2 regions of the Halalkalibacter sp. HAAS-P014 genome follow, and region 2 is predicted to be linked to the other one. Evidence: riboswitches for the same ligand, from Rfam matches in the RefSeq annotation. Region 2 holds a riboswitch; the other holds the start of a gene.

Region 1 (16,756 bases), on a different contig from region 2:
TAGAAGTGGCCTTAACGCTTCAATTTCAAGATCTCCTCCTATTAAAACTGGAGATGGTAATGATGCTTCGTCAACTAACTCCGATTGAACCCCCACCCTTTGCAAAGCCTCTTTAACCGTTTCATCAAAAGAGTAAAAAGGTGAACGGATGCCCCGAAGATCGAAACCACACTTTCCAAGCCCCCGTAAAAAGGCGTATACACTTTGTGGCGATAGGAATACAAGATCTTTTCCGTTTGACCTTGCTATTTTACTGCTAAATTCCTCAGAAAAATTAACATAATGTTCTGATAATAGACTGTGTTCAAATACATCAGCTCCACTTTTTCTAAGGCCTGAGACGAATTGTTCATGATCTTCTGTTGTTGACGGGATTAAGAAACTCTTGCCCGATAAAGGTCTATTATCAAACCATGCTAATTTCGAGCGAAGCTTCACAACATCCCCGACGACAATAATTGCAGGATTAGAGATATGGGCTTCTTCTACCATACTAGCAATTGTCGTTAAAGAACCTTCTATCGTTTTTTGCTTGCTATAAGTCCCCCAATGCACAACCAGTACCGCCGTCTCTTCTCGTTTTCCATGCTGGATCAATTTTTCTGCTATCGTTTTTACATGTTTGATTCCCATATAAAAAACAATCGTTTCTACTCCTTTTGATAATGGCTCCCATTCTATATTTGGCGTCCCATCATCACGACTGCCATGTCCTGTTACAATCGCAAAGGAATTAGAATGCTTACGATGCGTAATCGGGACTCCCGCATACATGGTAGTAGCAATACCTGCTGTGATCCCCGGAATCACCTCATACTTAATGTGATTCTCTGCTAAATACTCAACCTCCTCACCAACCCTTCCAAATACAGCTGGATCGCCACCTTTTAATCTCACAACGGTCTTTCCCTTTCTAGCGTGAATAAGGATTTCTCTTTGAATGTCCTCTTGCCTCAGAGTGTGTTTACAAGGTTGCTTGCCACAATAAATTAATTTCGCCTCGTCTTTTACTTCCATTAACAAAAAAGGATTGATTAATCTATCAAAAATGACTACATCAGCCTGCTTCAGGACCTGTTTCCCTTTTACTGTAATTAAACCTACGTCCCCAGGACCAGCCCCAACAAAATAGACCATTCCACTTTTCACTAATCACTCCCCCTTTGCTTAAACGTTTATTTGATTTATACGTTTATCCTAAACCAATATTTTGCATGTATGTTACATCGTGTCAGCTTATCTTCCATTGTTTTTTCTTGCAATCTTTTAACCTCTTTCTCTAACGTAACAGACTGTTTCTACTCTCTTTTAAAAATAATGAAGAGGTTCCTTATACAAGCAAACCATTTAGAGGGCTCACCCTATTATTCTCATTTCACTAAGCATCCTTCTTATTGATAAGAGAGATGAATTTGAACTCTTTCTAATTAACCCCTTCAACACTTTCGAGCATGTCCGAAAATTAATCCACATGAAAAAACTATGTTAAGTTTTCTATCTAACTTTCAGACAACAGTAGCTTGATAGTGTAAAAATGAAAACTGTATCTTAAATGTATTTTATAGGGAGGGCTTTTTCGATGACGTTATCAGAAATTTTCAAATTCAAGAGTGAACGGATTAAGGTTCTACATTTTACATGGTTTGCTTTTTTCGTTTCCTTTTTCACTTGGTACAATATGGCTCCACTTGCTACAACCATGCTTGATGCTATGGACTGGCTAACTCCACAACACATTGCAGCTCTAGGTATTTGTAACGTTGCTTTAACGATTCCTGCTAGAGTCGTGATTGGTTCATTGCTCGATAAATACGGGCCACGCATTGTCTACTCAGGCCTACTTATTATCATGTCGATTCCGGCGTTAGTTTTTGCCTTCGGTGATAGTTGGGCTCAGTTAATGATTGCACGTCTTGTTCTTGGGAGTATCGGTGCTAGTTTTGTTGTCGGTATCCGCATGGTTGCTGAATGGTTTCCACCTAAGAGCATTGGCTTCGCCGAAGGAATTTACGGTGGTTGGGGGAACTTCGGTTCTGCTGTGGCTGCTATGGTATTACCTTGGTTTGCACTCACATTATTCGGTGGCGATGAGGGCTGGAGATACGCATTAGCTTTCACAGGAATTATTTGCTTTGTTTATGGAATTATTTATTACATTTGTGTTAGAGATACACCAGAGGGAAAAACGTTAATGAAACCAAAGCGTTCTGGAGCATTAGAAGTAAGCAGTTGGGGTGATTTAGTACAACTCATTATCTGGACGATCCCTCTCGGAGGAGCTTTAGCGATAAGCGCTTGGAGATTAGCCGATTTAGGATTTGTTTCTGAAACTGCTTTATACGTAATCTGGGCAACTCTTATCATTGTGTTAATCTACCAGTTGTACATGATTTTAAAAGTAAATGTTCCCATCCTAAAAAAAGGTGTTCCAGATGATGATAAATACAAATTTAAAAATGTAGGAGCATTAAACAGTACGTACTTTGCCAACTTTGGTGCTGAATTGGCGATTATTTCAATGCTACCAATGTTCTTCCAGTTAACATTTTCATTATCAGCCGCACAAGCCGGGCTTATCGCTGCATCATTTGCATTTGTGAACCTTATTGCCCGTCCATTAGGAGGAATTCTATCCGATCGAATGGGCAGTCGCCGTAATGTTATGTTAGTTTATATGGCCGGCATTACAATTGGGCTTGTCGGAATGGGCTTTATCGATTCTAGTTGGCCGTTAGCAATCGCTGTTGCAATTACCGTTCTTACATCAATGTTCATCCAAGGCGCAGAAGGAGCTACATTCGCCGTCATTCCTATGATTAAAAAGCGCGTGACTGGTCAAATCGCCGGGATGTCTGGTGCCTATGGAAATGTAGGTGCCACCGTCTATTTAACTTTATATACATTTGTAACACCGCAACAGTTTTTCTTTATTCTTGCCGGAGGAGCACTTATTAGCTTTATAATTTGCTACTTAACTTTAGAAGAACCCAAAAATTCATTTGGCGAAGATTACTACATGTCTTCAGATGAACTTAAATCCTTAGAAACCGGCACAGAAGAAACACCTTTACACAAAAAAGTATTATAGAGATAAACATCGAAAGAAGAATACTCCCTATTCTAATACCAGCCTGATAACTAGTTATTAATAAAACTAGTTATCAGGCTTTTAACATTTATTCTATCCTCTGCCCACCTCAATTACTCTAAAATGACTCTCTTCACACAAACGTAATTGATTATCAATTATATTTATAAGATGATAATGGTTATCCCTTTAAAAATTAATAAACATTAACAAAACACCCATTGAAAAACCTTTTTATTTCAACTAAGATAATAACAAGTGACAATCTATTTAAAATAATTCTAAATAATAACCATTATCAACTAGTGATGCCACTATTAATTATTAACCATTCTCAATTAGGTTTCAAACCATTAGAGGAGGCGATAAAAAATGAATATCGCACGACAACTGGAGTGTACAGAATGCACGAATAACTGCACTGACAAACAAAACTGTACGATTGTTGCCAATAAAAAATTTACTATTAACGAACTTCAACTAGAGCTGATTTTCGCCCTTACAAGTGGTGTCCTTATTCTGCTTGCTTGGTTAATGCAACAGTTTAACTTTCTTTGGTTATCGATTCCTTTGTTCTTAAGCGCCTACATCGTTGGTGGGTATTTCAAGGCAAAGGAGGGAATTTCAGACGTTATTCATAACCGTTCATTAAATGTCGAGTTGTTAATGATTCTTGCTGCAATTGGTTCTGCAATGATCGGATATTGGATGGAAGGGGCTATCCTCATCTTTATTTTTTCCTTAAGTGGCGCTCTCGAGACGTACACAATGAACAAGAGCCATCGTGAAATCTCATCTCTTATGAACCTTAAGCCTGAAACTGCTACCGTTCTTTTAAATGGAAATGAACAGACAGTCGATGTGAAACAACTCGCTATTGGTGATCATGTTCTTATTAAACCTGGCGAACGAGTTCCAGCAGATGGTCAAATTACACGTGGTGAAACCATGATTGACGAGGCTACATTAAGTGGCGAAGCAATCCCTATCGAGAAAAGCATAAACGATGATGTCTTTGCTGGTACAGTGAACAAAAATGGTCTGATTGTTATTAGCGTCACGAAAAGAAGCGACGAGTCCTTGTTTCAAAAAATCATTGACTTAGTCCAGACAGCCAAAGATGAGAAAACCCCTTCGCAACAGTTTATCGAAAGGTTTGAAGGCCCTTATGTAAAAGTGGTCCTTATCACGGTCGGAATTATGATGGTCCTTCCCTATTACCTCCTTGGTTGGAGCTGGACGGAGACATGGTACAGAGCAATGGTTTTACTCGTTGTAGCTTCCCCATGTGCCCTTGTCGCTTCTATTATGCCAGCTACCCTTTCGGCGATATCAAACGGAGCACGAAAAGGCATTCTTTTTAAAGGGGGCGTACATTTAGAAAATTTAGCTTCATTAAAGGCGATCGCCTTCGATAAAACAGGGACATTAACAAAAGGAAAACCAGAAGTCACGAACCTCCTCATTCGTGAAGGATTAGATCGAAAAGTTCTTTTACAAAATGTATCGTCAGTTGAAAAACAATCCACCCACCCATTAGCCGAAGCCGTCGTTCGCTTTGCCCAAAAAGAAGGAATTACCTCTTTTATAGACATCGAACATATGCAAGAGAAAACAGGATTTGGGGTTAGCGCCACTATTGATGGGCTTACTTGGAAGATTGGGAAACGTGGTTTTATCGGTGATTCACTAGCTGATTCATTTTATTCATTAGAAGCTAGTAAACTAGCAAGTGACGGGAAAACGCTTGTGTATGTTTCTGACAATGACGGCATTGCTGCCATTCTTGCCATTCAAGATACTGTACGCAACGAAACAATTGAAGCGATAAAATCGTTTAAAAAGCAAGGAATCTATACGATTATGCTTACTGGTGATCACGAGAAGACAGCAAAAGCAATTCAGAAAACAACGGATGTCGATGACTTTGTAGCCTCTTGCTTACCACAGAAAAAAGTGAACGAACTCAACCAGCTAAAAGAACGCTATGAAACGATTGCTATGGTTGGAGATGGCATCAATGATGCACCCGCCCTTGCAACAGCAGATGTCGGAATTGCCATGGGTGGTGGCACTGATGCAGCGATTGAAACTTCTGATATTGTTCTGATGAAAAATGATTTAGCCAAATTAGCTGAGGCCGTTCACTTATCGAAGCGTATGAACCGGATTGTCAAACAAAATATTATCTTTTCAATCACTGTTATCGCCTTGTTAATTATCTCAAACTTCATGGGGCAAATGTCTCTTCCTCTAGGAGTCATTGGACATGAAGGCAGTACGATTCTCGTTATTTTAAACGGACTACGTCTACTGCGAGGGTAAATTCCAAAAGGGTCTGCATGAGTCCTTCTTCACTCATACAGACCCTTTTTACTTCGCTACCGGGCTAATTTTGACAGCACTCACTTTAAACCCAGGCATTCGACAAGTAGGATCTAACTCCTCGGAAACTAAGCGATTGACATTTTGGGAATCAGCCCAATGAAAAGGAACAAACACGGTGTCTTTACGAATCGTTGGTGACCATTTGCTTCTGACGACAATACTGCCCCGTTTTGATTCAATTTTAACGAGCGTATTCTCTTCAATTTGAAACTTCTCTGCTGTTGATGGATGGATTTCCATATAAGATTCAAACTCGCGCGCTGCAAGTGTAGAACTCTTTCTTGTTTGAACACCGGTTAAATAATGCGACATGACTCTTCCTGTTGTTAAATATAAAGGAAAATCTTCCGTTGGTTTTTCTTTAGGAATTTCAGGCGTATTCGGCACAACAGCCATTTTCGCTTTTCCATCAGCATGAGCAAACTCTTTCTCAAATAAACGTTGCGTACCCGGGTGCTCTAAATCCGGACATGGCCATAAGATCCCTTTCTCTTCTCTCAATCTCTCATAAGTAATACCAGAATAGTCAGCAATACCACCATGGGTAGCTTCTCTTAATTCATTAAATACTTCTTCCGGAGATGAAAATGCAAAATACCCCCCTTTTCCAAGAGCATTTGCAATCTCACAAATGATTTGCCAATCATGCTTCGCCTCTCCTCGCACCGGGAAGCTGGCCTCGCGTAACGTCACTCTTCCCTCCACATTCGTCATTGTACCGGATGTTTCCAAATAAGATGTTGTTGGCAAGATTAAGTCTGCTAATCTAGCTGACTCTGAAACAAACATATCGACTGCAACAAAAAAGTCTAGTTTTTCTAAGGCTTTCTTTACATATTCAGCACTAGGGTTAGAAACAACGGGGTTCGAACACATAAGAAACATCCCTTTGATCTCGCCTTCATCAATCTTTTGAATCATTTCAAAGGCAGAAACACCTTTTCTCGGTAAATCGTTCTCACTGATCCCCCATACATCTGCAATGTACTGACGATGTTCATTATTCTCAATCGAACGGTAACCTGGTAATTGGTCGGCTTTTTGCCCATGTTCTCTTGCTCCTTGACCATTCCCTTGTCCAGTCACGGCCCCGTAACCAGAATTCTCCTTTCCAATTTTTCCTGTCGCTAAAAGGAGATTTAGAAAATTGCGAACGGATGCCGATCCATCTGTTTGCTGTTCAATTCCTCTTGCAGTAAAAATCATGCCTGATGCTTCTTTACCGAATACAGTTGCAGCTTTTGTTATTTGTTCAGCTGGTACTCCTGTTATATCTGCTATTTCGTTTAAATTAAGTGCAGTGATGTATTCCTTAAGAGCATCAAAACCATTTACATGATCTTTAATAAATTTCTCGTCAATTAAATCCCCTTCTATGATGACCTTCAACAAGCCGTTTGCTAAGGCTGCATCCATCCCAGGCTTCACTTTAAGATGTAAGTCTGCCATTTGCGTTGTTGACGTCTCGCGTGGATCAATCGCAATAATAAACGAACCATTTTCCTTCGCTTTCTCAAAATACGGCATAATCGTCGGTTGACATTCAGCAATATTTGTTCCAGCAAGAATAATACATCTCGAATAGGGAATCTCTTGAATCGTATTGGTGAAACCTCGATCCATACCAAATGTTTGAGCTGCTGCTGAGGCAGCAGCTGACATACAGAGACGACCATTATAATCAATATATTTCGTCCCTAGCGCCACTCTAGCGAACTTGCCTAGTAAATAAGCTTCTTCATTTGTTATCGTAGCACTTCCGTAAACAGACAATGCATCTTTCCCGTATTGTGATTGGATATCGGTGAATTTTTCTTTTATTAGTTCCATCGCATCATCCCATGATATTCGTACAAATTCACCATTCACCTTCAACATTGGATGTTTAATTCGTTCGTTATGGATAGCATGTTGATGAGCATTGAGACCTTTTATGCATAAACGTCCTTCAGATGTCGGATTATCCTTTCCGATTGTCTTATATATTTTCCTTGTCACGGTAGACTGTTCAATCAATTGCATTTTACATTGCATGCTACAAAATGGACATTGCGTATCGTATATTTTCTCAGTTTCCACTTGTTGTTGCTTTTTTCGAAAATACCGTAATAACATTTCTGTCATGATGTCCCATCCTTTGCTCATGTATTTGTCGCGTCTGGACATGACGAATTATTTTTTTATTAATATAATACGCACCAAAAACTCTGCTGCTCTTTTCGAAGTTAAACCTATTCACAACTCTTAATTCAGAGCACGCTCTCCTATTGATTGATGATTTATTCGTTTGCAAGATTCCTGTTCTAAACTCTCAACCAATTGCCATCTTAATTCTTGGTCAAACAATACTTCTCTGATATGCAATAAATGAATACGCTCAATCCACTCCCACGTGCGTTCAGCGTACTTCGCCGTTTCCCGGTAGTATTGAACAAAGCCAATGATCATTTCGTAGACTTCTTTATCATTTTCTGCCACACAAAGTAATTGACCAGTGCGCGCATGTCGGCCACTACTACCTCCGACATAGATTTCCCACCCACGGTCAAACTGGATAACACCGATATCTTTTGTTGTTGAGTCTGCTCCGTTATGCATGCAGGCTGAAACCCCCATTTTGACACGATACGGAGTTGTTACGTAATCGGTAATCTTTTCGATGTTAATTGCTAGTTTTAGAGCACTATGTTTCTCACATTTACACACCGTTTCACCAATGCATGTTTTTATGTTCTGAACAGTATTTCCGTATTTACTGTTTAAAGGAAGGTCCAAATCCCTCCAAATCGATTCTAGGTCTTTTTCTTTTACTCCCATTAAATGAAGTCTTTGTTCGCTCGTAATGGCTACGCTTGAAACTCGGTATTTATCAACAGCATCTGCAATTTTGCGCAAGTCTTCCGCATTTGTTAACCCTCCATACATTTGAGGAGTAAGCGAGTAAGTTCCATCTTCTTGACATATCGCATTCATCCGCTCATTAATAAAAAGCGACTCTTGCTCCCTATCATATTCAGGGTAAATCATCCCTAAGTAATATTGTAAAGCTGGTTGACATGTTGAACAGCCGTCCTCATTAATCCAACCAAGCTCATTCATAACCTCACTAACTGATCGAAGTTCCCTTAGTTGCATTTGTGCGACAATCTCTTCATCAGTCAATGTCGTACAACCACACATCGTCTCTTTTTCTATCACTTCATCAAACTCGTCACTTTGTATATATGAAAGTAAATCTGCAACAAGGGGGCTACAACCTCCACAAGCACTGGACGCTTTTGTACATTCTTTCACGTTACTAACTGTTGTTAGCCCTTGCGTCTGACAAGCCTCAATAATTGCCCCTTTTGACACTCCATTACAATTACAAATAAGGTCCGTTTGCTCCATCCCAGCTACTTGCGACTCTTGATTAGAAGCTTGCAAAATGAGCCCTTTTTCCTTATCTGTAATAACTTTTTGCTTGCTCACCATATCTAGTAATTTATTACCAGATGTGGTATCCCCGAATAAGACAGCTCCAACCACTTTTTCATCTCTTAAAACAATCTTCTTATAAATCCCGGATAACTCGTCACTTTGAGTTATCGTTTTAGTTGTGTTATCAGGCTGAAATCGTCCTACCGAGAAGACATCCACACCCGATATTTTCAGTTGAGTCGATAATATGGATCCTTGATAGCGGTTTCCAATTTTCCCACAAATATGATCTGCCAAAACTCTTCCTTGTTCATAAAGTGGTTTGACAAGACCATAAACCATCTCTCTATGTTCAACGCATTCACCGACAGCATAAATATCTCGTACACTTGTTTGCATATAGTCATTAACCAAAATAGCACGATTCGTTGCTAACCCACTATCCTTTGCCAGCTGTATATTGGGTTTGATCCCAACAGCCATAATGACAGCGTCTGTCGAGACAATTGTTCCATCACTAAAACGTAATCCCTCGACACGAGTATCGCCGATGATTTCTACTGTTTCTTTTTCTAAAAGAAAGTTCATTCCCTGAGCTTCAAGTTCTTGTTGCAACATATTTGATGCTGTTTGATCTAACTGCCTTTCCATCAAATAATTGCTTCTATGAACGACATCGACATCCATCCCAAGATTCAACAATCCCCTCGCCGCTTCTAACCCTAATAAACCACCACCAATGACAACCGCTTTCTTATGGTTATTCGCTATATCAATGATCTTCTGACAATCTTCTATAGTTCGAAAATTCACAACGCCTTCCTTGTCTGCACCAGGAATCGGTAAAACAAATGGAACGGACCCTGTTGCAACAATGAGCTTATCGTAAGAAACTTCTCTGGCGCGATCCGTTCGAATGACTTTCTTCTCAATTTCTACTTTCACAACTGTCTCACTCGTGTATAGTTCAACATTGTTATTTTCGTACCAGGAGCGATTATGTAATGTAATCTCCTCTATTTTTGTATCTCCTTGCAAGACTGTCGATAACATAATTCTGTTATAATTATAGTGTGGTTCACTACCAAAAACTGTAATGTCATACTTATTTGGATCATTCGTTACGATTTTCTCAATGCAATGAATGCCTGCCATCCCGTTTCCAATTAAGATCAGTTTTTGCCTTTTCATCTTATAAACCCTCCAGAATTATTAGTCTTACTCAATAAAGCGTTAGATTCGGTACACACCTCTTATCGACTCAGCGTAAACCATTCCATAAGTCATATATTCCTTATTGATTTAGAACCTTTCACATCACTAACAGTTTAACGAAGAATACAAAGCAATTCTTTATGTATGTCAGATCTGCTAACAAAGAAATCAATCAAACTGGGAAAAAAACGTGTTACAATAGATTCTTACATTCATAAAGAAAGAGTGACTTTTTATGCCAGTAACAAATAAATCTCATTTACTTGTCATGGTTAGCTGTTTAATTCTGTTTATTATTATTTCGATATTATCCTTACAAAACAGATTAGCCACTTTTGACCAAACTATTATTTCAGGACTTACTGAAAACTCGCCAACTTTCCTAGTCTCTTTAATGGAGTTACTAACAAAAATCGGTTCTGGTGAGGTCATATTAATCAGCTCATTTATCATCGCACTCTTACTGTTACTAAAGAAAAAGTGGACTCATATTCTCTTATTAGTTATTGTTACATTTGGGGGAATTGCTCTTAATTTCTTTTTGAAATTATTGTTTCAGCGAGAAAGGCCTGGTGAGATGAGTGTAATTGAAGTTTTTGGACATTCGCTTGAAATTGCTTCTTACAGCTTCCCTAGTGGTCATACGATGAGAAGTGTCCTATTATTTACGTTTTTAATTTTTATTAGCTATCATTTTATTAAAAAAACACAGATCAAATTAGGTGTAATTTTCGCCTTATTATTGGTTATCGTCTCCGTGTCATTGAGTAGAATTATCGTCGGTGCTCATTTTCCATCAGACATTTTTGCGGCCGTTACCATTTCTATTTTTTTGTTTTATTTATGTTTAGTACTCGTAAGGTTTATAGCGAAACAAAGCAATAAATTAAAGCTCATTTAACTCAAAAAAAGCTGTTATCATTTCGCATGATAACAGCTTTTTACTCTTACAAGAAATCAAGCAGAGCCGTTGCAATTGAGAAGTAAATTAATAAACCGAGGATATCATTCACTGTTGTGATGAACGGACCTGATGCGATTGCCGGATCTAACTTTAATTTATTAATGATCAACGGCACTGTGGCACCAATAACCGTTGCGATGCTTAATGTACAGAAGATAGAGAAACCAACAATTAATGCTAACATCCAATGCCCATGAATTAGTGTCACGGTAATCCCTAAAACGATCATACAGATCAAACCAAGCATTATTCCTGTACCAAATTCACGTCTGATCATCTTGGCTATGCTTCCTTTTTTGATCGTTCCAAGCGCAAGGCCTCGAACCGCAACTGCCAATGACTGAGTACCTGTGTTTCCGGCTGAGTCCATGATAAGTGGAATAAAGGCAGCTAGTAAGACAATCGCTTCTAGGGTTTCTTCAAACTGACCGATTACTTCAGCTGTAATTAGACCAAAGAACATAAGCATGATGATCCAAGGCGAACGTTTTTTAGCAGCTGTGAAGGCACTGACATTTACATCTGTTGCCCCTTTTGCAGCCGAGATTTCCCCCAAATCTTCTGTGGCTTCTTCTTCTAGAACATCGATGACATCATCAAATGTAACAATCCCAATTAGGTGGTTTTGTTTGGACACAACCGGCGCAGCTAAGAAATCATACCTTTTTATAAGCTTTGCAACATCCTCTTGGTCCATGTCATCTTGCACGGATACAACTCTCGTACTCATAATATTTTCAATCGCTTCGTTTGCAGGAGCGGTGATAAGATCTCTTAAAGAAATAACCCCCACTAATTTCTCTAAGTCATCAACGACGTACAAATAGTAGATTGTCTCAGCGTCCGGAGAGTCATTTCTTAGTTTCTCAATTACATCTGAAGCTAAGTCTGACGAAGAAATACTTACAAATTCTTTTGTCATAATGGCCCCAGCTGTTTCAGGAGCATAAGACATCAGTTCTTTAACGTCTTCGGCTTCTTCTTTATTCATTTTTAGTAAGATGTCTTCTGCTTTTTCACCTTTTATTTCAGCTAAAAAGTGAGCAACATCATCGGCAAACATATTATTAAACATCTCTGAAGAATAACTTTCTTCTAACTCTAAATAAGTTCTCTTTTGGTCATTGATTTCTAACCCTTCAAAGATATGAGAAAAGTCTTCTGGCGTTAAAAATTGATAAACTTTTTGGCGTAAGCCTTCTTCTAATTCGATAAATATTTCAACTTGATCAGTTGGATGTAATTCTAAAAACACTTCATTGAAATGCTTCTGATCTTCCACTTTTAATGCATTTAGAATAAGGGCTTTGTACTCTTCACGGTTTTGTTCATTTAATTTAACCATTCTGAATCCTCCTCAGATGGAGCCAACTGTCCCCTTTGATGGGAATGGACTCCTTATTTGTATTGTTTTTCTATCATGACGATTTATCCAACTCGAATCAGGTTCCGGACTGCTATCCTGTCCCATTCCACATCACCCCCAACATGAAACAAAATAATAAGAAACACCTCCCACGAATGGGAGGTGTTGTTTGCATCAGAACAAAGCGCCAAACTAAAAAATTTAGCACAACTGATGGTTCTCCTCCATTCGTAGAGCTTTAGCACTGTGTGGCATAGGATGTGTATCCAGCTGCATTAAAAACCACCTTATGTCGATGGTTTCTGTTGACCCATTGGCGTCTTTGGACGTTTTTGGGCAGCAGCGTATCTCCAGCACAGGAGCCTCACCTAACGAGGTATTATTCATTTGTATACTTTTTATTAAAGCAAGAAGTTTCCTCAAGGAAAAAGATTAGCCTCACACAAATTATATGTCGCATACGCAAATTCGTGAGCAGATTAAGCCTTCTGCTTGAAATGTAAAAAAGACACCTTCTAGGAATGAAGGTGTCTTTTGCATAGCAAATAAAGGCAGTATCTACCCAATAACAAATATGTTAAAAGTACAGACACAGCAAATAAGCCTATCAACTTCCTCCATTCGTAGAGCTTTAGCACTGTGCGGCATAGGATGTATCCAGCTACATTAAAAACCACCTTATGTCGATGGTTTCTGTTGACCCATTGGCGTCTTTGGACGTTTTTGGGCAGCAGCGTATCTCCAGCACAGGAGCCTCACCTAACGAGGTATTCAATTAGCAACATTTATGAGCTTACATGAGGTGCTTCTAATTGTCAACAGTTATTGCATTAGAAGTTTGCAGATCCCATTTATGAACAGTAAAGTTAGCATTTTTTGAAGAACTAAAACAGACTGTTCGATTATTAGGCATAGGAAATATACGGGAAGTAAACGTTTCTTGGCCTTCATTAATAAAGATTTCGATTGACGATGTATCAATGTACACGCGCATAGTCCGTAACTCCTCAAGTGTGCACTCTCGTCTTTCAGTTGTCCCATCTACATAACTTTTCCGCTCAAATGTAAAAACCTTTCGTTCTGAAGAATAGATCATCCTTGCTCCGTCAGCTACTGCTATTTCTAGCCAACCGTCAGAAACCGCTATGTTTTCTAACTGGAGTTCTATCGGTTTTCCATTTATTCCCTGTAGTTCTTTACTCTCTTTTTGCAATTCAATCGATTCCTTAAACTCTACGCCTGCTCTAAGCGATACGAGCTCTTCTACTGGGATCTGGTGAAGTTTGCCGTTAACCAATCTCAACTCTCGGGGAATGGTCATATTATGAATCCACTTATAGTCAATGGTCGGATGAGAATCTTCGTTTTGATCGGGTACAGCCATCCATGCAAATAAGAGTCTGCGCCCCTTCTGGTCAACTGTCGTTTGGGGAGCATAAAAGTCAAAACCTCGGTCAATTTCATCAAATTCTCCATGAGAATATACACCTGTCTCAGGCGTAAAATCGCCAATAACATACCCCGCCTGATACACATTTTGATAACGCATTCCCTGCGGTTCAATTCCCTGTGGAGAAAACACTAAGATATCTTTACCGTCAAGCGAAAATAAGTCTGGGCATTCGAACATATAGCCAAAATCAGCAAGTTTTCCCTCACCGCCCCCAGCTATAATTCCTACATACTCCCACTCTTGTAAATCAGCAGACTTCATTAAGGCTACGGCACCCTTTAAATCTTCTGTTTGAGCACCAACGACCATAAAATACATTCCATCCTGCTTCCACACTTTCGGATCGCGAAAGTGCGCAGTAAATCCCTTCGGTAAGTTCACAACCGGTCCTTTCTTCTCAAAATGAATCCCGTCTTTGGAAATAGCTAAACATTGATACGTTTCTCGATTCCCCTGTTCATCCTTAACATTCCCTGTATAAAAGACATAAATTTCTCCCTCATGCTCAATCGCACTCCCAGAGTAACAGCCGTTTTTTTCATACCATTCAGATGGTGTAAGAGCTATTTCTTCATGCTTCCAATTTATGAGATCCTTTGAAGAATAGTGCCCCCAAAACTTAGCTCCATGACCAGTCTTAAAAGGCATCCATTGATAATAAAGGTGATACGTTCCATTGTGCTCAATAAAACCGTTCGGATCATTTAATAAGCCTACTGGAGGCATCAGGTGAAATTGCTGCCTATAAGGGTCTTGTTCTACAAGTTGATGATGATCTTCAATCTCTTTGTAGGCAAGTTCTCTTAATTCCTTATCTGTCATAAGTTACTGGTCTCCCTTTGCTAAGCGTTTGTTTACATCTTCTAATGTCGGAAGAGCTGTCATAGCACCCTTTGTAGAAGCTGCTAAAGCACCTGAAACAGACGCAAATTCTGCCATTTTCACTGCTTCTCCCACTGTTATCAAACGAATATCTCCTTCATATTCATTTAAGCAATATAACATCCCAGAAACAAAGGCGTCACCTGCACCTGTTGTATCTACTGCTGTTATTTCCATAGCCGGAACATGGCTGCTGGCATTAGATGTATGTACATAGCATCCGCTTGCTCCCATCGTAATAATCATTAACGGGATGTTATACTTTTTCATCTTTTGAACGCCTGCTGCTACATCTTTTTGTCCTGTTATAAATTCTAATTCTTCTTCGGAGATTTTAAGAAAATCAGTATGAGCTAACATACTCTCAATTGTTTCTTTAGCATTTTCCTTAGAGTCCCACAGCCCCAAGCGTAGATTCGGATCATAAGAAACAATCATGCCATTTTCCTTTGCCAGTTTCACTGCGAATTGAGTCGTATCCTTTGCAGGGTTGCTAATCATCGAAATCGATCCAAAATGAAGAATTTTATGCTCTGCAAAATCAACTTTATCTATATCGTTTACTTCGAGAAAACGGTCAGCGCTTGGATCGATATAAAAATCAAAGCTTCTTTCTCCATCTTCAGCATTCGTAACAAACGCAACACCTGTCTTTGTTTCTGAAGTAAATCCAATTTGATTCACTCTCACCCCGAAGTCCTCTAATGTTTCATGTAAGAACTGCCCTAAAACATCGTTTCCTACCTTACCTAAAAATGTTGACTTTGCCCCTAATCGAGAGACTCCCACTGCCACATTAGCAGGTGCTCCTCCAGGGCTTTTTTGATAAGTACTGTTGCTTTGATCTAGTGGAATAAAATCTATGAGTGCTTCACCTAATGAAATAATACCCGTTTTCACTATATTTCCTCCTCAATCGTGTATCTAGATAGTAAGGGGGCGACTTAGTACAAAGCCCCCTTTGTGTCATCCATTATTTTGCTTCTTCATCCCAACCTAAAAGGAGTGTTGCCGTAAACGCTCCTACAATGGCAATTAGAAATCCAATTAAATAATTTAATGGATCTTGCGCAATCGCAAACATCGGAACACCCGTTAAGCCGATTCCATTAGCAGCTACTTGAGTGAATACGACATACGCTCCTCCTAAAGCTCCACCTATCGCAGCCCCGATAAATGGACGGCGATACTTTAAGTTAACACCAAAAATAGCTGGTTCCGTTACACCAAGGAATGCTGAAACTGCTGCTGGCATGGCAATTCCTTTTGTTTTTTGATTCTTTGTTCTAAAAAATACAGCTAGAGTTGCACCACCTTGTGCCACATTGGCCATCGCCCAAATCGGCAACAAGTAATTTGCACCTACATTCACTAACAACTCGGCTTCAATCGCATGGAAACTATGGTGTACTCCTGTCAGAACAATCGTTGAGTAAAGTCCCCCAAAGATTAGCCCCGCGATCGGACCTGCTGTATTGTATACAACATCTAAAACAGTCGTAATTCCATTACCTAAAGCTCGACCAATCGGACCAACTACCAACAAAGCGACAAAACCTGTTAAGATAACGGTTAAGAAAGGTGTCGCTAGTAAGTCGATTACGTTTGGAATAACTTTTCGCAACCCTTTTTCGATTTGAGCCATAAAATAGACTGTTAATAATACAGGGATTACAGTCCCTTGATATCCAAGCATTTCAACATTAAATCCAAGAAAATTAAGCATTTCCGGTTCTGCATTAGCTAACCCCCATGGATTCAGTAATGCAGGGTGAGTCATGATTCCTCCAATAACAGCTCCAAGAAAAGCATTTCCCCCAAATTCTTTTGCTGCACTAAACCCTATTAAAATCGGCAGTATGATGAAGGCCGCTGATGAGAACATATCTAGCATAACCACTATTCCACTCTCTGGGTCTACCCAATTATAGGTCGTCATTAATCCTAAGAGCCCCATCAGCATCCCAGCGGCTACAATTG
Region 2 (16,756 bases):
CTCCTAAAAAAGCATTCCATTATTATGGAATGCTTTTTTAATATATATAAATTTGGAAGAGACGTTTGCATTGTGAGAGCTTTTGTGAAATGAAACTTGCCACTTAGAAGAAGTCTTTCTCTTCGCAATAATTTACTTTTAACATAAAAAAAGGAGGTGTCCTAAAAGCTAGAAATTTCACTTTTGGGACACCTCAGAAGCAATGAGTGGAGTTACTACATTTATTAAGCCTTGAGAGGTGTGAGTTTCTCCAATCGGGGAGAAGTTAATCGAGTCGTACCATCCCTATTTTCGTCTTTTGATACAGCTTCTTTTTCAAAGAATAATTGGAAATGGAGGTGGCCAGAATGGGGGAACCGGTGGAAGTCCCCAATAAGGGGGATAAAACCAAAAGGGTGGTGGATATACATAGGGTCTTACAGGATATGGTCGATAACCGTAGTATGAATACATAACTTTGCTCCTCCTTTAAATGATTCACTTATATTATGTAGTTTGAATAGAACTTGTGAACATTGTTGAATACAGTGAAAAGACCACCTTCAAGAACTAGAAATAACCTCGTCCCGTAAAGGACGAGGTTATTGTCGTACCACCAATTTAACGACACAGGCGTTTGAGTATGTAACCTTTGACAGAACCCTCGAAACTTTCCTGATGATTGGTGAAGAAACCTTAGAAGCAGAAAATTGGTTCATCTTCTAGATATAACTTTTAAAAAATATATTATAGATATGACTGCAATAATAGCTGATATAGCAAAGTAAATAATAAATTTATATGTTTCAAACGATTGTTTAATAAAGTACCATTTTAATCCGAGTTCGTATCCTGATAAAACAAATAAAACCACCCAAAATAATGCGCCAATATAGGAGTAAAGCATAAAGGTTCGTAAATTCAAACGAGAGATTCCGGCTAAATAACCGGTAATGTGGCGAATCCCCGGAATGAAATATCCTAGTAATAATAGCCATGCACCATGCTTGGCAAACAAATACTGGGCTTTTGTTATTCTAGATTTTGTTAAATAAAATTTCTCACCATACTTTAATAGAAACGGCAGACCTAGTTTCGCCCCAAGAATATAGCTAATAGTGATACCGATAATGGATCCAAAGTATGAACTGATTAATGCAGTATAGAGGTCGACTCTCCCAAGGTACGCGTAGTAGCCAATGGTCACAAGTAATACTTCATCTGGCACAGGAAGGCCGATAATCCCTCCAACGAGTGCTAAAAATATCCCTACATAACCATATTCAAATATTATATGTTTAACGATTTCCATAATATCTTCCTATCTAAAAGAACTATTCCCATTATAGCGAATTTAAAGGAAGGAAACGAGTTGAGATATTAGGGAATTTAAAAAAAGAGTTACTCACAGCATGTGTGCAATGAGTAACTCTTTTGGTTCTACAGTCCTATAGATAATGAAGTAAACTAGTTGCAATTGAAAAGTAGATTAGAAGACCTAAAATATCATTTACTGTTGTAATGAAAGGACCGGATGCAAAGGCAGGGTCAATTTTTAGTTTATTAATAATGAGAGGCACGATAGCGCCAACAATTGTTGCAACACTTAATGAGCAAAAGATTGATATTCCAACAATGATTGCCACCATCCAACTTCCATAAAAAATAGGGATGATGATTAATAAAGTTAAGGCGCATATTAATCCAATCATCATTCCGGTACTAAACTCTTTTAACAGGGTACGAAATAGGCCTTTTCTTTCAAGAGTACCCAGTGCAAGTCCACGGACAACTACAGCAAGTGATTGTGTACCGGCATTTCCAGCTGAACCCATCAATAATGGGATAAAAGCAGCAAGTAATATGATTTGGTTGAGAGTTTCTTCAAATTGTTCAATGACGCCGGCTGTTAGTAAACCAAAGAACATGAGTAAGACAATCCAAGGTGCACGTAATTTTGCAGCGGTAAAGGCTGATACATTTACATCGGTTGCTCCACGCGCAGCAGAGAACTCTCCTAAGTCTTCTGTCGCCTCGTATTCTAATACATCGATTACATCATCAACAGTAACAATACCTAGAAGAATTTCATCTGAGTTGATAACAGGTGCCGCTAAAAAGTTATACTTTTTGATAAGTTTAGCGACTTCTTCTTGATCTGTATTAGAGAGAACAGAAACTACTCGTGTACTCATCAAATTTTCCACAATTTCATTTGATTGAGCTGTTAGTAAGTCTCTTAATGATACAACACCCACAAGTTGCTTACGCTCATTGACAACATAGAGGTAGTAGATCGTTTCTGCGTTAGGTGCCTCAGACCGTAATTGTTCAATAACTTGTTGTGCTGTATGGGTAGAGGTTAAAGAAATAAACTCTTTTGTCATGATTGCCCCTGCTGTTTTAGGTGGATAGGCCATTAATTCTTTTACATCGTTTGCATCTTCTAAATTCATAGCTTTTAAAATAGCCTCAGCCTCAGCATTATCTAATTCAGAGAGAAACTCGGCTGCATCATCAGCATAAAGGTGATTGATCATTTCTGCAGCATAGTTTTCATCTAATTCGACAAGTATCTCTTTTTGTACCTCTAGCTCAAGAGCTTGGAAAATATTAGCCATTTCTTCGGGGCTGATAATTTGGTAAAAGCTCTGTCGTTGTTCTTTCTCAAGTGTTAAATGAAAGTCAGCTTGGTCAGCTGGGTGGAGTTGTAAAAAATCTTCTCGGAGTTGATCGATCTCTCCATTATTCATTAAATCTAGTAAGTGTTTAGCATATTCTTCTCTAGTATCGTTGTTAAGTCTGACCATGTTATACCCCTCCCTCTTAGATGAGTTACCACAGGCAGTGAGGTGCATGTGGATTAAATAAACGTTTAATTAAGTTATGCCTATTGGGTTCGGGCTCAGGACTCTTATCCATACATACACCTCCTTAACAAATACAAATTTACTAGATTGATTCTTATGATAGAAAAAAGACACCTCTGACGAATGCGAGGTGTCTTGAAATAACACAAATAATCCTTCTTTTATGAGAAGTAACAGCCTCTATTCGTAGAGCTTTAGCACTGTGCGGCATAGGACGTAGCCAGCTACATTAAGAACCACCTTATTTCGATAGTTCCTGTTGACCCATTGGCGTCTTTAGACATTTTTGGGCAGCAGCGTATCTCCAGCACAGGAGCCTCACCTAACGAGGTATTCACTTTTTTCACATCCTCTACCCTATAACATATGCAAGGCCATGTCAATTGTTCTAAGTAGATTGCTAGGCAAACGAGCAAAACAATTTAAACAACTAAGAAAAACTGACCTGAATCATCGAGAGGAACTTGCGAGACCTCAATTAGTGAGATAAAATCAAACTATTCGTACGAATTAAGGAGTATTACTTTGAATCAGAGTATTTTGAAAAATGTAGGAGCGATTGCAGTCGGTGCAGCAGTCGGAACGAGTCTTCGCTATTATCTGAATTTATATACTTTAGCAACTGGTTATCCGTTAGGGACTCTCATTGAGAACATCGGTGGAAGTCTTTTACTTGGTTTCTTAACAGGTTGGTTCGTGTATAAAGTTCCACGGGAATGGGTAAAAGCAGGCCTTGGCGTTGGTTTATGTGGTGGATTTACAACAATGTCAACACTTGCAAGTGATAGTGTGTTTTTGTTTCTTGAGCATACATGGTGGAGTAGTGCAATGTATATTACCGTATCTGTAATTGGAGGCCTAATAGGCGCTTTAGCTGGCTATGTCCTTGGAAAGAAACTAGGAGAGCGCATGCTAAAACAAGAGGAGGTACAAGGATGAATCTTCTGCTTGTTAGTATTGGTGGAGGGGCAGGAGCCATCTGTCGATATTTACTAGGATTAGCGATCATGAAACGATTTCCTACCCCGCCATTTCCGATCGCTATGCTCATAGTCAATCTACTAGGGGCTTTAGGTTTAGGTGTCTTTTATGGATCCTATTACGGAATGATCCCACTTGGTGCATACGAAGATCCATTATTTTTAATAGTAGGAATAGGCTTTTTTGGTGCTTTTACTACTTTTTCGACTTTTAGCACAGAATCGATTCAACTTTATCAGAAGAAAGCATGGAAACAACTTGGTTCCTACATAAGTTTATCGATTATTGGTTCAATATTTATGTTTATTTTCGGATTTGTAATGATTATTAGGGGATGAAAAGAATGAACGAAACAAACTTTAATACAAAGACTGTACATTTTCAAACAAAAGAACCTGCTAGAAATACAAGTAAAGCAAAACCCATTTATCAAACATCTGCTTTCGTTTTTACGGATTTAGATGACATGGAAAGCTTTTTTAAAGGCGAGAAAGAGTATTTATACTCTAGATATGGCAATCCCAATACTGATGACTTGGGTAAAGGGATTGCTCTGCTTGAGCAGACAGATGACGGCGTAGCAACCTCTTCAGGGATGTCAGCTATTTTAGCTGGAGTACTTGCTGTGGCAAGTCCTGGAGACCATATTCTTGCTTCAGATGATTTATATGGAGGAACTTATCAATTATTTGCCCAAGAGCTTCCGAATTTTGGGATTGAGGTTAGCTTTGTATCATTTCAAGATTATAATGTTGTAAAAGAAGCTTTCACAGATAAAACTGTATTAATCTATACAGAATCAGTAACAAATCCACTTCTTCGTGTTGAGGATTTAAAAGCAGTGATTGCGTTAGCCCAAGAAAAAGGTGTTAAAACAATGATTGATAATACATTCGCGACACCCTTTTTATTACAACCGGCTACACTAGGTGCTGACTTAGTTGTACATAGCGCGACAAAATATATCGGGGGCCATAGTGATGTATCGGCAGGTGTTCTTGTTGGGGAACAATCTTTAATTGATACAGCAAAAGGGAAAGTTATTACGATAGGTTGTAACTTAAGTCCTTTTGAAGCGTGGCTAGCTTGCCGTGGATTGAAAACATTAAGTGTTCGTATGGAAAGACAAAGCCACAATGCAAAAATGCTAGCAGAGGCTCTTGAAGCACATGAGGGAGTAACTCAAGTGTTTTACCCTAAATTTGTCTCTGAAAAAGGTAATGGAGCGATGGTTAGTGTCGATTTGGCTGATCATATTAATGTTGAAGAGTTTTTTCGTTCACTTGGCTGGGTGAAAATTGCTCCAACATTAGCAGGTGTCGAAACAACAGTGTCCTATCCTTTGCGCACATCTCACCGTACAGTTCCAGATAAGTTGAGACAAGAACTTGGAATAGGTACTCAACTGGTTCGGATCTCCGTTGGAATTGAAGATGAAAAAGACATTATTGAGGCATTTACACAAGCGATTGAAAAAGCTGCTAAATAAGAGGTTTAACAGGAGTATATGATGAACTTTCCTAATATACTCCTGTGTACTTTTGTATTAAGAAAGAATTTATTAATAAAAAAACTTGCATTTATAAGGCAAGAATGATAAGATATATTTTGTTAGAGAAAATAGTCTGGTGGCGATAGCGAAGAGGTCACACCCGTTCCCATGCCGAACACGGTCGTTAAGCTCTTCAGCGCCGATGGTAGTTGGGGGCTTCCCCCTGTGAGAGTAGGACGTTGCCGGGCTAATTTCTTTGTATAAAATGTTTTCGCTTTGGCTAGACTACATGTTGTAGAGGAAAAGCGAACATCGTGTTACTTCATAGCGACGCGGGGTGGAGCATGCAGCGAAACATCGTCGAATAACCATCGACATGTCTTGACGCATATACATCAAAGCGTTACGAGAAGAGGAAAAGACGACATCTTTGCAAAAGCAACGTCTGTTACTTCATAGCGACGCGGGGTGGAGCAGTCTGGTAGCTCGTCGGGCTCATAACCCGAAGGTCGGCGGTTCAAATCCGTCCCCCGCAATACCGAAAAAAGCCGAAACAAATTTGTTTCGGCTTTTTTGATGTGAATTTATAGTCGAATCATCTTCATAAGTAGGCGATCTTTAACTTTTTGGTTATTTATATAGAAGGAAATAGCATTTTTCCATTCTTTCTTCTGTAATCCATTGGGCATTTTATGAAAAATCGGATAAACTAGAAGAGACGTTCCTTAGGTGGGAAGAAATCCTAAGGTTTTTTTGTAAAGAAATGATTCTATTGGAGAGGGTCGGTTAAAATGGAAGATGAGTTTGCGTTTATTTCTAGAATTTCTCCTAAAAAAACATATCAGCCCACACTCGTTCGAGGAGTGGGTGATGATGCGGCTGTGTATTCTGGGTCAGAAGTGATGGATCAGGTTGTCTGTGTCGATACAATGGTCGAGGGAGTGCATTTTCGGCGTGACACCCTAACTCCTTATCAAGTTGGAAAAAAGGGATTAGCGATTAATGTAAGCGACCTTGCTGCGATGGGAGCTATTCCGATGTATTATCTCGTCTCCATCTCGATCCCTTCTGCTTGGACTGAAATGGAGTTAGCCCAAATTTATAAAGGGATGAGTGAAATAGCGAGTGCTTACCAAATGGATTTGATCGGTGGCGATACCGTTTCTACAAAGGATACTCTTGTCTTAACCGTTACAGCAATTGGTATGGTCGAACGTGGCATGGCGCTATATCGCGATCAGGCTAAAGCTGGTGATGTTTTATTTGTAACCGGCTGTGTAGGCAAGTCAGCAGCTGGTTTAGACTTATTGTTTGAAAAAGGTTTAGATGCGAGCCTTTCAAAACAGGAACAAGACCTGGTAAGTGCTCATCAGGAGCCATTTCCTCATGTTGAAGAGGGAAGGATTTTACTGGCTTCAGGAAAACGGATTTCCCTGAATGATATTAGTGATGGTGTTGCTAGTGAAGCAAATGAGTTAGCCGAAGCGAGTAAAGCAAGAGTCGTTATTGATGCAGAGAAACTTCCTCTTCATCCTGCGATGAGTTCTTATTCTCGTCAGAAACAGCTTGACTTTGCTCTCTTTGGAGGAGAGGACTTTGTCTTGATTGGAACGGTGCCAACAGAAGATGTTACTGATTTAGCAGTGAAATTTCATCACAAAGGTTTGGGTTTTCATATTATTGGATCTGTTGAAGAAGGAGAGCCTGGTGTATTTTTACTAGAAGGCAATCAACGTCAAAAGTTAGAGAAGAACGGATATAATCATTTTCAAAAGCGTGGGTGAATGCAGTGGAAAAATGGAACCTCATAACGGAATCCCCGGAAGAGACGATGCTACTAGCAGAACGGTTAGCAACAATTGTAGAACCTGGAGATGTGATTACTCTTGAAGGTGATCTGGGGGCTGGAAAGACGAGTTTTACAAAAGGATTTGCAAAAGGGCTTGGTGTGAAGCGTGTAGTCAACAGTCCGACGTTTACTATTATAAAGGAATACAACGGTCGACTGCCTTTATATCATATGGACGTTTACCGGATGGAAGATGAAATGGAGGACTTAGGTCTTGAGGAATACTTTTATGGAGATGGGGTTTCTGTCATTGAATGGCCAAGCATGATAACAAGTCAGCTACCGGAGGATCGACTGGTAATTTCTTTGTTCCATAAAGATGAGTTGACTAGGGAAATTACGGTTCAATCAACAGGGATTCGTTCTTTGGAATTATTGAAGGAGTTACGTGATGAGTAAAACATTGGCAATAGATACATCCTCATTTGTAATGGGGGTAGCTGTTACAGATGGTGATAAAACGTTAGGTGAGATAACAACAAATATTAAGAAAAATCATTCGATTAGGCTTATGCCTGCAATTGATCAACTTATGAAAGAAGTAGGTGTAAAACCAAATGAGTTAACGAAAGTGGTTGTTGCAAAGGGACCAGGCTCCTATACAGGGGTGCGTATTGGTGTAACAACAGCAAAAACGTTAGCTTGGTCTTTGGGAATACCAGTGATTGGGGTATCGAGCATTGCAGTGATGGCGCAATCTGGTCGTTTCTTTCAAGGGATTGTTTCGCCTCTAATGGATGCTAGGCGTGGCCAAGTATATACAGGACATTATGAGGCGGTTGAATTTAACGTGAGTGAAGTGAAGGATGACCAGTTGGTTATGTTAACAGACTGGCTTGATTATTTAGGAGAGTTCGAAAAACCAGTGCTATTTATCGGGCAAGATGCTGAATTGCATCATATCTTAATTCGTGAACGGCTCGGTGAGTTGGCGCGTTTTGCCACGGGATCAATGCATTTACCTCGACCGGCAGAATTAGCACGATTAGGACAGGCGTTGTCTGAGGATAACTCGGTTCATTCTTTCGTACCGAATTATATACAGCTTGCAGAGGCAGAAGCGAACTGGCAAAAGGCCCAGAAAGAAAAGGGCGAGCAAAAATGATTGAGCAAGAGAAAGAAACAATACGTTTTATGTCAATTGATGATTTAGAAGCAGTTATGGCAGTCGAACGTGATGCCTTCCCGACCCCTTGGGATCAAGCTATATTCCTAAATGAGCTTACCTCAAATCATTTTGCTCAATACCTTGTCTATGAACTAAATGGTGAGATTATCGGATACTGTGGATTATGGATTGTGATGGATGAGGCTCAAGTGACCAACATTGCGATCCATTCAAATCATAGAGGGAAAGGTCACGGAGATCGTTTGTTGCAATATGTAATGACTTTTTTAAAAAATATGGGTGTAGTGAAGCTTTCTTTAGAGGTGCGAGTGTCCAATGTCGTTGCACAAGGACTGTATCGGAAAATGGGATTTGTTGAAGGTGGCATAAGAAAAAATTATTATACCGACAATTTAGAAGATGCTTTAGTGATGTGGGTGAGTATAAATGAGTGAAAAGGAATTAATTTTAGCAATAGAGACAAGTTGTGATGAAACATCGGCAGCTGTTATTGAAAATGGAACAACGATTTTGAGCAATGTTGTTTCATCTCAAATTGAAAGTCATAAACGATTTGGTGGTGTAGTACCAGAGGTGGCATCGCGTCATCATGTTGAGCAAATTACTATTATCATTGAGCAGGCAATGGAAGAAGCAGGTGTGTCATTTGTTGACTTAAGTGCAGTTGCTGTAACTGAGGGACCTGGTTTGGTTGGTGCATTATTAATCGGTGTTAACGCAGCAAAAGCGATTGCTTTTGCGCATGATATTCCATTGATTGGTGTTCATCATATCGCAGGCCATATTTATGCTAATCGACTTGTTCAGCCGATCTCCTTCCCTTTAGTAACTTTAGTTGTTTCTGGAGGTCACACAGAACTCGTGTATATGAAGGAAGATGGTGATTTTCAGATCATAGGTGAGACGAGGGATGATGCAGTTGGTGAAGCCTATGATAAAGTAGCGAGAACACTTGGCTTGCCTTATCCAGGTGGTCCACATATTGACCGATTAGCGTTAGAAGGAAACGAAACGATTGATTTTCCTCGTTCCTGGTTGGAAGCAGATTCATTTGATTTTAGTTTTAGTGGATTGAAATCTTCGGTTATAAATAAATTGCATAATCTTAAGCAACGTGGTGAAGAAGTGAAAATGGAAGATGTTGCAGCGAGTTTTCAAGCAAGTGTGATTGAAGTGTTAGTCGGGAAGACAAAACGTGCAGTTGGGCAATATGAGGTCTCACAATTGCTTCTAGCTGGAGGAGTGGCAGCAAATAAAGGGTTGCGAAAAGCATTAGAGGATGAATTCTCCACCTCATCTGTTGAGGTTTTAATACCACCATTGTCACTATGTACAGACAATGCGGCGATGATTGGGGCAGCTGCTAGTGTAAAATTGAAAAACAAAAAGTTTTCGTCATATGATTTAAATGGAAACCCAGGATTAGATTTGGAACAACAGTGATGAATTATGTTTAAAACCACTTATTGGAGCAAATGCTATCAATAAGTGGTTTTTTGTCGAAATTGGATAAGGAAGTACTTTTAATGTCACTTTTCGTGTTGTGAATAAGTCATTAAGTATATTAACTAACTGTACGTTTTAGACCTAAAGTTTTGAATGATTTTGTAGAGTTTTGTATTCGAATAAGGAAGAATCGCTATATTTTATTATTGATTTTTGTCGTAATTCGTAAAAATTAGTTGTTAACAACTGTTATCCACAACATTGTTAACATTGTGGGTAAATATAAAATGCCTAGGTCTAACGCGAAAAAAAATGTTATTAACTTATATGTGGATAACTTAGTGGATAATGTGTACAAATACATAGAGTACTAGTAAATAGGGACTTTTATTGTTGATAACTATGTGGATAGTGTGGATATTTCAGAATATTAGCCAAAAAGGTTTGAGGGCGATGTCGAGAAGCATTCTTTTTGTATGTGTAATTGGTTTAATTTTGATATCTCCGGTTGATAGCTATGCTGAAACAGATAGGGATGGTACTGAAATACTTGTAATATTAGTACCTGGACTGTCTATGACTGAAGCAGATTGGCTTATCCACAAAACGGGAGAGACTACCCTGTGGCAGGATGCTGCAATTGGAGCAATGAATATACGGCCGGATGGACCTTATTCATACCTTAATAATATGGTCACAATGGGAGCCGGGGTAAAGGCAGTTGGTGTACAAGGGTGGAATAGTTATGAGTCTGATGAGCAAATAAACGGATTTCAAGCAAGTGAATGGTTGCAACAGTTAACTGGAAAAGAACAAGTGAGTGGTTTGGTACACCCTGATTTTCACAGATTGAACAATAAAAATGAGCAAGGGACTCATCGTGGGAATATCGGTGATTTTGGAGAAATGTTAAAAGAGGCAGGAATTGGACGAGAAGTGTATGGTCATAGTGATCTATTAGAAGAAAGGATTCGTTATGGCTCTTTGCTAGCAGTAGATCAAAATGGCTATGTCAATGGACAAATAAATCGAGCAGTGAAAAGCAGCGCTGCCTCTCCTAAGGGCCTTGAGATGGATTCTGAATTTCTTATTAACAAACTATCAACAGGTGGGGAAAGTGGAAGACGATTTCTCGTAATAGAATGGGGAGATTTCTACCGGCTCTATGATCAAATGCATTATATGGAGGATTCTCATTTTGAAAATGAAAAAGCTCACCAATTACAACAGTTAAGTTCTTTCATTGAAAGAGCTCGTGTTGAGGTGAAAGAGCTCTGGCTTGTTTCTCCTATGATGCACAAACAAGCATACGATCAAAAACAACAATTAGCTCCTGTCTTTTATTGGGGAGAGAAACCAGGAGGATTCCTCACATCAAGTACAACAAGACAAAAATATATTATGAGCAGCCTTGATCTAGTTCCGACCTTTTTGTCAGCCTTTAATTTGCAGGCTGATAGATTTCCCGGCAATGTAATCATACAAGAAGATATTGGCGTTGTGGATAAACTCTCTTTTTTCCATGCGGTTGATGAGGTCGTTTTAATTTACAAAAGTCGAGCAAGCGTTCTTTCAATCTATATTACATGCCTTGTTGTTGCGCTAATTGGAGCTGCTATTTATGGGTTTTTTGGTTCGAACAAGAGGCAAACATGGCGATACATCACAAGACTGATATTGCTGTCAGCTCTCTGGTCACCAGTTTGGTTTCTAGCGCTATCTGGGGTTGTGAAATCAATTGGAGTAAGTGGGTTTGTACTCTTACTGATTGCAAGTTCCTTATTATGTGGATATCTTATAGAAAAGGGAAGCAAGAAGCCAATTTTTTGGATTGGAGTATCCACCTTCTTTCTGATAACGGTGGATGTTCTATTGGGATCCCAGTTAATGCAACGTTCTTATTTAGGGTATGACCCAATTATTGGGGCTAGATATTACGGGATTGGGAATGAATTTGCTGGAGTATACTTGATCTCAGCTATTATGGTATTGAGTCCGTTAATAGAGAATCAACGGAAATGGATTTCGGTGGTTTGTGTATTTTTGATGTTTTTGCTTGTGGTTGTCGTATTGGGGAAAAATACATTAGGCACGAATGCCGGGGCGACGTTGTCGGCAGGGCTTGCCTTTTCGTTCTTCTTGTATCGTCTTATTTTTGAGAAATGGTCTTGGAAAGTTCTACTTCTACTTTTTATAGGGGCAATCGGTGTGTTGTTTATCTTTTTATATGTACTCCAATTAGCTGGAGAACCAACTCATATCGGCATGGCGTTTGAACGGTTATTAAGTGGCGACATTCGCTATATTTTTGATACGATACAGCGAAAGCTAGCAATGAATGTTAAGATCTTTCGACATTCGAACTGGACGCAACTTTTTGTAACGAGTTATTTACTCGGAGCAATTATCTTGTGGCGCAAAAGGCTTCAACTCGAAGGCTTAGATAAGCAACTATTTTTGCAAACAGGAGTAGTTGCATCATTTGCTTTATTGCTATTAAATGATTCAGGAGTGGTTGCAGCAGCTACATCGATGTTCTGTGTCGTATCGGCACATTACTACCAAAAGGGGTCAGACACTGCTTTATCGAAGTAAAGCGGTGTCTGACCCCCTTTTGTTTTATTCCTGTAACTGTTCCCATTCTTCCATGAGTGCTTCAATGGTGGCTTGTGTTTCATCGATTTCTAGTTGCAGTGTTTGAGCTTTTTCATGATCTGAATAAATAGCAGGGTCGCAAAGTGCTTCATCTTTTTCAGCTAGTGCAGTTTCGAGAGAATCGATTTTATTTTCTATTTCCTCAATTCTTCGCAGACGTTGTCGTTCGGCTTTCTTGGCCTCTTTATCGAGCTCATAGGAACGTTTGTCTGATTGTATTCCTTCTGAAGTACTAGTGGATTGACTTGATGTAGCATTTTCTTGCTGGTTCAACAATTCACGCTCAGCCATTTCTTCTTTCTTTTCAATATAATAATCATAGTCACCAAGATAATTGGTGATTTGCCCATCTTCTAGCTCAGCCATTCTCGTTGCAATCCTGTTTAAAAAGTAGCGATCATGGGATACAAATAACAATGTTCCTGGATAGTCAATTAAGGCGTTTTCTAATATTTCTTTTGCTTCAAGATCTAAATGGTTAGTAGGCTCATCAAGAATGAGAAGATTTGCTTTTTTCATCATTAGCTTAGCGAGCGCTAGTCGAGCCTTTTCACCCCCACTTAAAGTAGAGACTGGCTTTAACACATCATCGCCACTGAAAAGAAAGTTTCCAAGCACCGTGCGAATTTCTTTCTCAGGCAAAAGTGAGTGGTCATCCCAAAGCTCATGGAGAACAAGCTTGTTCGATTTTAAATTTGCTTGTTCTTGATCGTAATAGCCGACTGTTACATTGCTGCCAAAACGAATCGTCCCGTCTGTAAGAGGGATGTCGTTCATCAATGCTTTTAATAACGTTGATTTTCCTGCACCATTTGGACCAATTAACGCAACACTTTCTTCACGGTCAAGATCGAAGGTTACGTTTTTAAAAATCGTCTCCTCTCCATAAGCAACATGAAGATCAGTCGCTCGGAGAACTTCTTTACCACTTTGTCGTTCGATCATGAAAGAGAAGGAAGCTGACTTTTCTGACCCTGCTGGACGATCAAGTAATGTCATGCGATCCAGTTGTTTTCTCCGGCTTTGTGCTCGCTTCGTTGTCGATGCTCTTGCAATATTTCGTTGAATAAAATCTTCTAATTTTGCTACTTCATCTTGCTGCTTTTCATATTGTTTTAATTCTAATTCATAACGTTTCGCTTTTTCATCTAGGTAGGCACTATAATTGCCTGGATATTTCGTTGACTTCGCTCTTGAAATCTCTACAACCGAAGTAACGATTTTATCGAGAAAGTAACGATCATGGGAAACGATTAAAATTGCCCCTTTATAACCGATTAGGTATTGCTCAAGCCACGTAAGCGTTGCGATATCAAGATGGTTAGTAGGCTCATCGAGAATAAGGAGGTCCGGTTTAGTTAACAATAGCTTTGCCAAAGCAAGTCTTGTTTTTTGGCCGCCACTTAACGTTGCAATTTTTGTATCGTAATCAAAATCTGCGAAGTTCATTCCAGAGAGCACACCACGAATATCAGCTTCGTATTGGTACCCACCCTTATCTTTGAACAAAAGTTGAAGTTGATCGTACTCTTTTAAAAGCTTTTCATATTTTTGATTGTTTTGAAGTAAATCTGGGTCGGACATCTGCATTTCCATATCTCGGATTTGTTGCTCCATTTTCCGAAGTGGAGCAAATACGGTTAACATCTCTTCCCAGATCGATAATTCAGACTCAAGACCTGTGTTTTGTGCTAGATAACCTAGATTCATTCCTTTTGGCATCATAACTTGCCCACTGTCATGAGAAATTTGACCAGCAATGATTTTTAAGAGGGTTGATTTTCCCGCACCATTTCGACCAACCAAGGCCACGCGCTCTCCTGTTTGGATATCAAGCTTAATATTTGTTAAGATGGGGTCAACCCCAAATGCTTTAGAAATATTTATACATTGTAAAATAATCATGATTTTCATTCCTAACTAACTAAAGTTAATTCTGTATTGCTTTATTTAGACTAGATGACATTTCAGTATATATAGCTTCAAGTAAAAATAGGAAAAATAAATCTTTTGCTTATTCCCTTTAGTGTATCGTAGAATAGATTTCTCAACAACTTAATGAACAGTTTTGTAAAACGATTACAAACTGTGTGAAATAGTGTACAATAACGTTATTCTTAAAGCCATACAAAGGATAATAGGAGGGAGGCAATAGATGAAAATTGATCAAACCAAGATTCCACAGGCAACAGCAAAGCGATTACCACTCTATTATCGGTTCTTGGAGAATCTCTCTGCCTCGGGAAAACAAAGAGTATCATCAACAGAATTAAGTGAGGCCGTAAAAGTCGACTCAGCAACAATTAGACGTGATTTTTCATATTTTGGTGCGCTTGGAAAAAAAGGATATGGCTACAATGTGAATTATTTGCTTTCCTTTTTTCGAAAAACACTTGATCATGATGAGTTAACGAAGGTTATTCTAGTTGGTGTTGGAAATTTAGGAACTGCATTTTTACAATATAATTTCTCAAAGAATAATAATACACACATTGTGAAGGCTTTTGATGTGGATGAGACTAAAATAGGTGAGGAAGTAGGTGGAGTAACCATCCACCATCTAAAAGACTTAAAACAGGTCCTGGACCCTGAGGTAACCGTTGCTATTTTAACTGTACCACAAGCTGCAGCACAAAAGATTGCTGATCAGTTAGTAGAATCAGGGATAAAAGGCATTTTAAATTTTACTCCAGCAAGACTTGATGTACCAGATTCGGTACGCGTCCACCATATTGACCTTTCAGTTGAATTACAAGCATTAGTGTATTTTTTAAAGCATTACCCGGTATAAAAGGTTATTAAAATGGGACAAGTTTTAGCCTACTAGAAGTACCTTAGATAGCATGTACAAATTTCCAACCATAAGGAGTCATTGCTATCTTTTTTAACACGCTCTATAATAGTAATTAGGACAAGGAGGTGCTACCCATGGGTGGTTTAGGCGCAGGTAGTATCGCATTAATTGCGATCGTTGCTTTATTAATTTTTGGTCCAAAGAAGTTACCAGAGTTAGGAAAAGCTGCTGGAAATACATTACGTGAGTTTAAGAATGCAACAAAAGGCTTAGCAGATGAAGATGAAAATAAGAAAAAAGATAACGATAAAGCCTAAGTAGGAAGGGGCTATAAATGGAACAACGAGACATGTCGGTAATGGACCACATAGTGGAGCTTAGACGAAGAATTATGATAACTTTAGTCTTCTTCATTGTGGCTCTTATTGCCGGCTTTTTTTTAGCTACACCATTAATCACTTACTTACAAAGCACACCTACAGCTCAAGATTTACCGATGAATGCATTTAAAATGACAGATCCGATACGGGTCTTTATGACATTTGCGTTTGCGAGTGCACTTATTATTACTTTTCCGATCATTTTATATCAACTCTGGGCTTTTGTTAGTCCCGGACTCCATGAGAAAGAAAGAAAAGCAACACTTGCCTATATTCCGTTTGCTTTTATTTTGCTGTTAACGGGGCTATCTTTTGCGTATTTTGTGCTATTCCCATTTATCGTACAGTTTATGGGGAATTTATCTGAACGATTAGGGATTACCGAACAATATGGTATAAATGAGTACTTTCAATTTTTATTTCAAGTAACAATTCCGTTTGGATTGTTGTTTCAACTGCCAGTGATCATGATGTTTTTTACACGGTTAGGAATTTTAACTCCGGCTTTATTAACCGAATTTAGGAAATTTGCTTATTTTATCTTACTTGTAATCGCTGGTTTTATAACACCACCAGAGATTTTATCTCATTTAATGGTGACCCTGCCGTTATTACTGCTGTATGAATTTAGTATTTGGGTCTCTTACTTAACGTATCGAAAAGTTAAACGGTTAGAGAGAGAACGAGAAGAAGCGAGCAAAGAGTGATTGCCAACAATGGCAACACTCTTTTTTAGTTACCGTTTGTGAAATAGTGAACAAAGTTTGACAACTAGCCAAGTGGGGTAGTCAAGCCTGTTTTGATGTTTTATACTATGGTTATAACAAGGTTGTGAAAACATTCACAAGTATTTGTGAAGAGTTGAGCAATACTAAAAGGAGGATTTCTATAATGATTGGACAATTTTTCAGAGAAAACAAATATATAGCTGGTTTATGGTTATTCTTACGTGTTTACTTAGGTTGGGCTTGGTTAACAGCAGGCTGGGGCAAAGTAACAGGAGATTTTAATGCAGGTGGATATTTACAAGGATCAGTAGCAAATCCAGTAGTGAATGGAGAAGCGCTTGTTTATCCGAACTACGTAACATTCTTGGAAACCTTCGCTATTCCGAATGCAGATTTATTTAGTGTAGTTGTAGCGTGGGGAGAAGTATTGGTAGGATTAGGACTCATTTTAGG

What was found. A riboswitch is a leader RNA that binds a small molecule or an ion and turns the genes downstream of it on or off. The one in region 2 is predicted to bind magnesium.
Region 1: linked by a shared signal. The riboswitch ahead of mgtE (magnesium transporter) and the one ahead of mgtE (magnesium transporter) in region 2 are both predicted to bind magnesium.

What each region holds. Positions count from the first base shown of each region.
Region 1 is NZ_JBWQTV010000025.1:15,544-32,299, reverse strand. It holds gene cobA (uroporphyrinogen-III C-methyltransferase) at 1-1,149, opposite strand, end outside; gene AC1FXZ_RS19540 (NarK family nitrate/nitrite MFS transporter) at 1,580-3,088, shown strand; gene AC1FXZ_RS19535 (heavy metal translocating P-type ATPase) at 3,461-5,413, shown strand; gene nasC (assimilatory nitrate reductase catalytic subunit NasC) at 5,462-7,600, opposite strand; gene nirB (nitrite reductase large subunit NirB) at 7,721-10,087, opposite strand; gene AC1FXZ_RS19520 (phosphatase PAP2 family protein) at 10,347-11,012, shown strand; gene mgtE (magnesium transporter) at 11,059-12,420, opposite strand; M-box (ykoK) riboswitch at 12,658-12,824, opposite strand; M-box (ykoK) riboswitch at 13,050-13,215, opposite strand; gene AC1FXZ_RS19510 (glycoside hydrolase family 32 protein) at 13,250-14,716, opposite strand; gene AC1FXZ_RS19505 (aminoimidazole riboside kinase) at 14,720-15,676, opposite strand; gene AC1FXZ_RS19500 (sucrose-specific PTS transporter subunit IIBC) at 15,750-16,756, opposite strand, start outside.
Region 2 is NZ_JBWQTV010000030.1:35,741-52,496, reverse strand. It holds rRNA gene rrf (5S ribosomal RNA) at 1-1, shown strand, start outside; gene AC1FXZ_RS20960 (DedA family protein) at 695-1,291, opposite strand; gene mgtE (magnesium transporter) at 1,428-2,789, opposite strand; M-box (ykoK) riboswitch at 3,021-3,186, opposite strand; gene AC1FXZ_RS20950 (fluoride efflux transporter FluC) at 3,375-3,788, shown strand; gene crcB (fluoride efflux transporter CrcB) at 3,785-4,168, shown strand; gene AC1FXZ_RS20940 (trans-sulfuration enzyme family protein) at 4,174-5,319, shown strand; rRNA gene rrf (5S ribosomal RNA) at 5,455-5,570, shown strand; tRNA gene AC1FXZ_RS20930 (tRNA-Met) at 5,785-5,858, shown strand; gene thiL (thiamine-phosphate kinase) at 6,114-7,106, shown strand; gene tsaE (tRNA (adenosine(37)-N6)-threonylcarbamoyltransferase complex ATPase subunit type 1 TsaE) at 7,112-7,570, shown strand; gene tsaB (tRNA (adenosine(37)-N6)-threonylcarbamoyltransferase complex dimerization subunit type 1 TsaB) at 7,563-8,276, shown strand; gene rimI (ribosomal protein S18-alanine N-acetyltransferase) at 8,273-8,734, shown strand; gene tsaD (tRNA (adenosine(37)-N6)-threonylcarbamoyltransferase complex transferase subunit TsaD) at 8,727-9,743, shown strand; gene AC1FXZ_RS20900 (hypothetical protein) at 10,200-12,341, shown strand; gene AC1FXZ_RS20895 (ABC-F family ATP-binding cassette domain-containing protein) at 12,366-14,306, opposite strand; gene AC1FXZ_RS20890 (redox-sensing transcriptional repressor Rex) at 14,557-15,192, shown strand; gene AC1FXZ_RS20885 (twin-arginine translocase TatA/TatE family subunit) at 15,330-15,512, shown strand; gene tatC (twin-arginine translocase subunit TatC) at 15,530-16,282, shown strand; gene AC1FXZ_RS20875 (DoxX family protein) at 16,467-16,756, shown strand, end outside.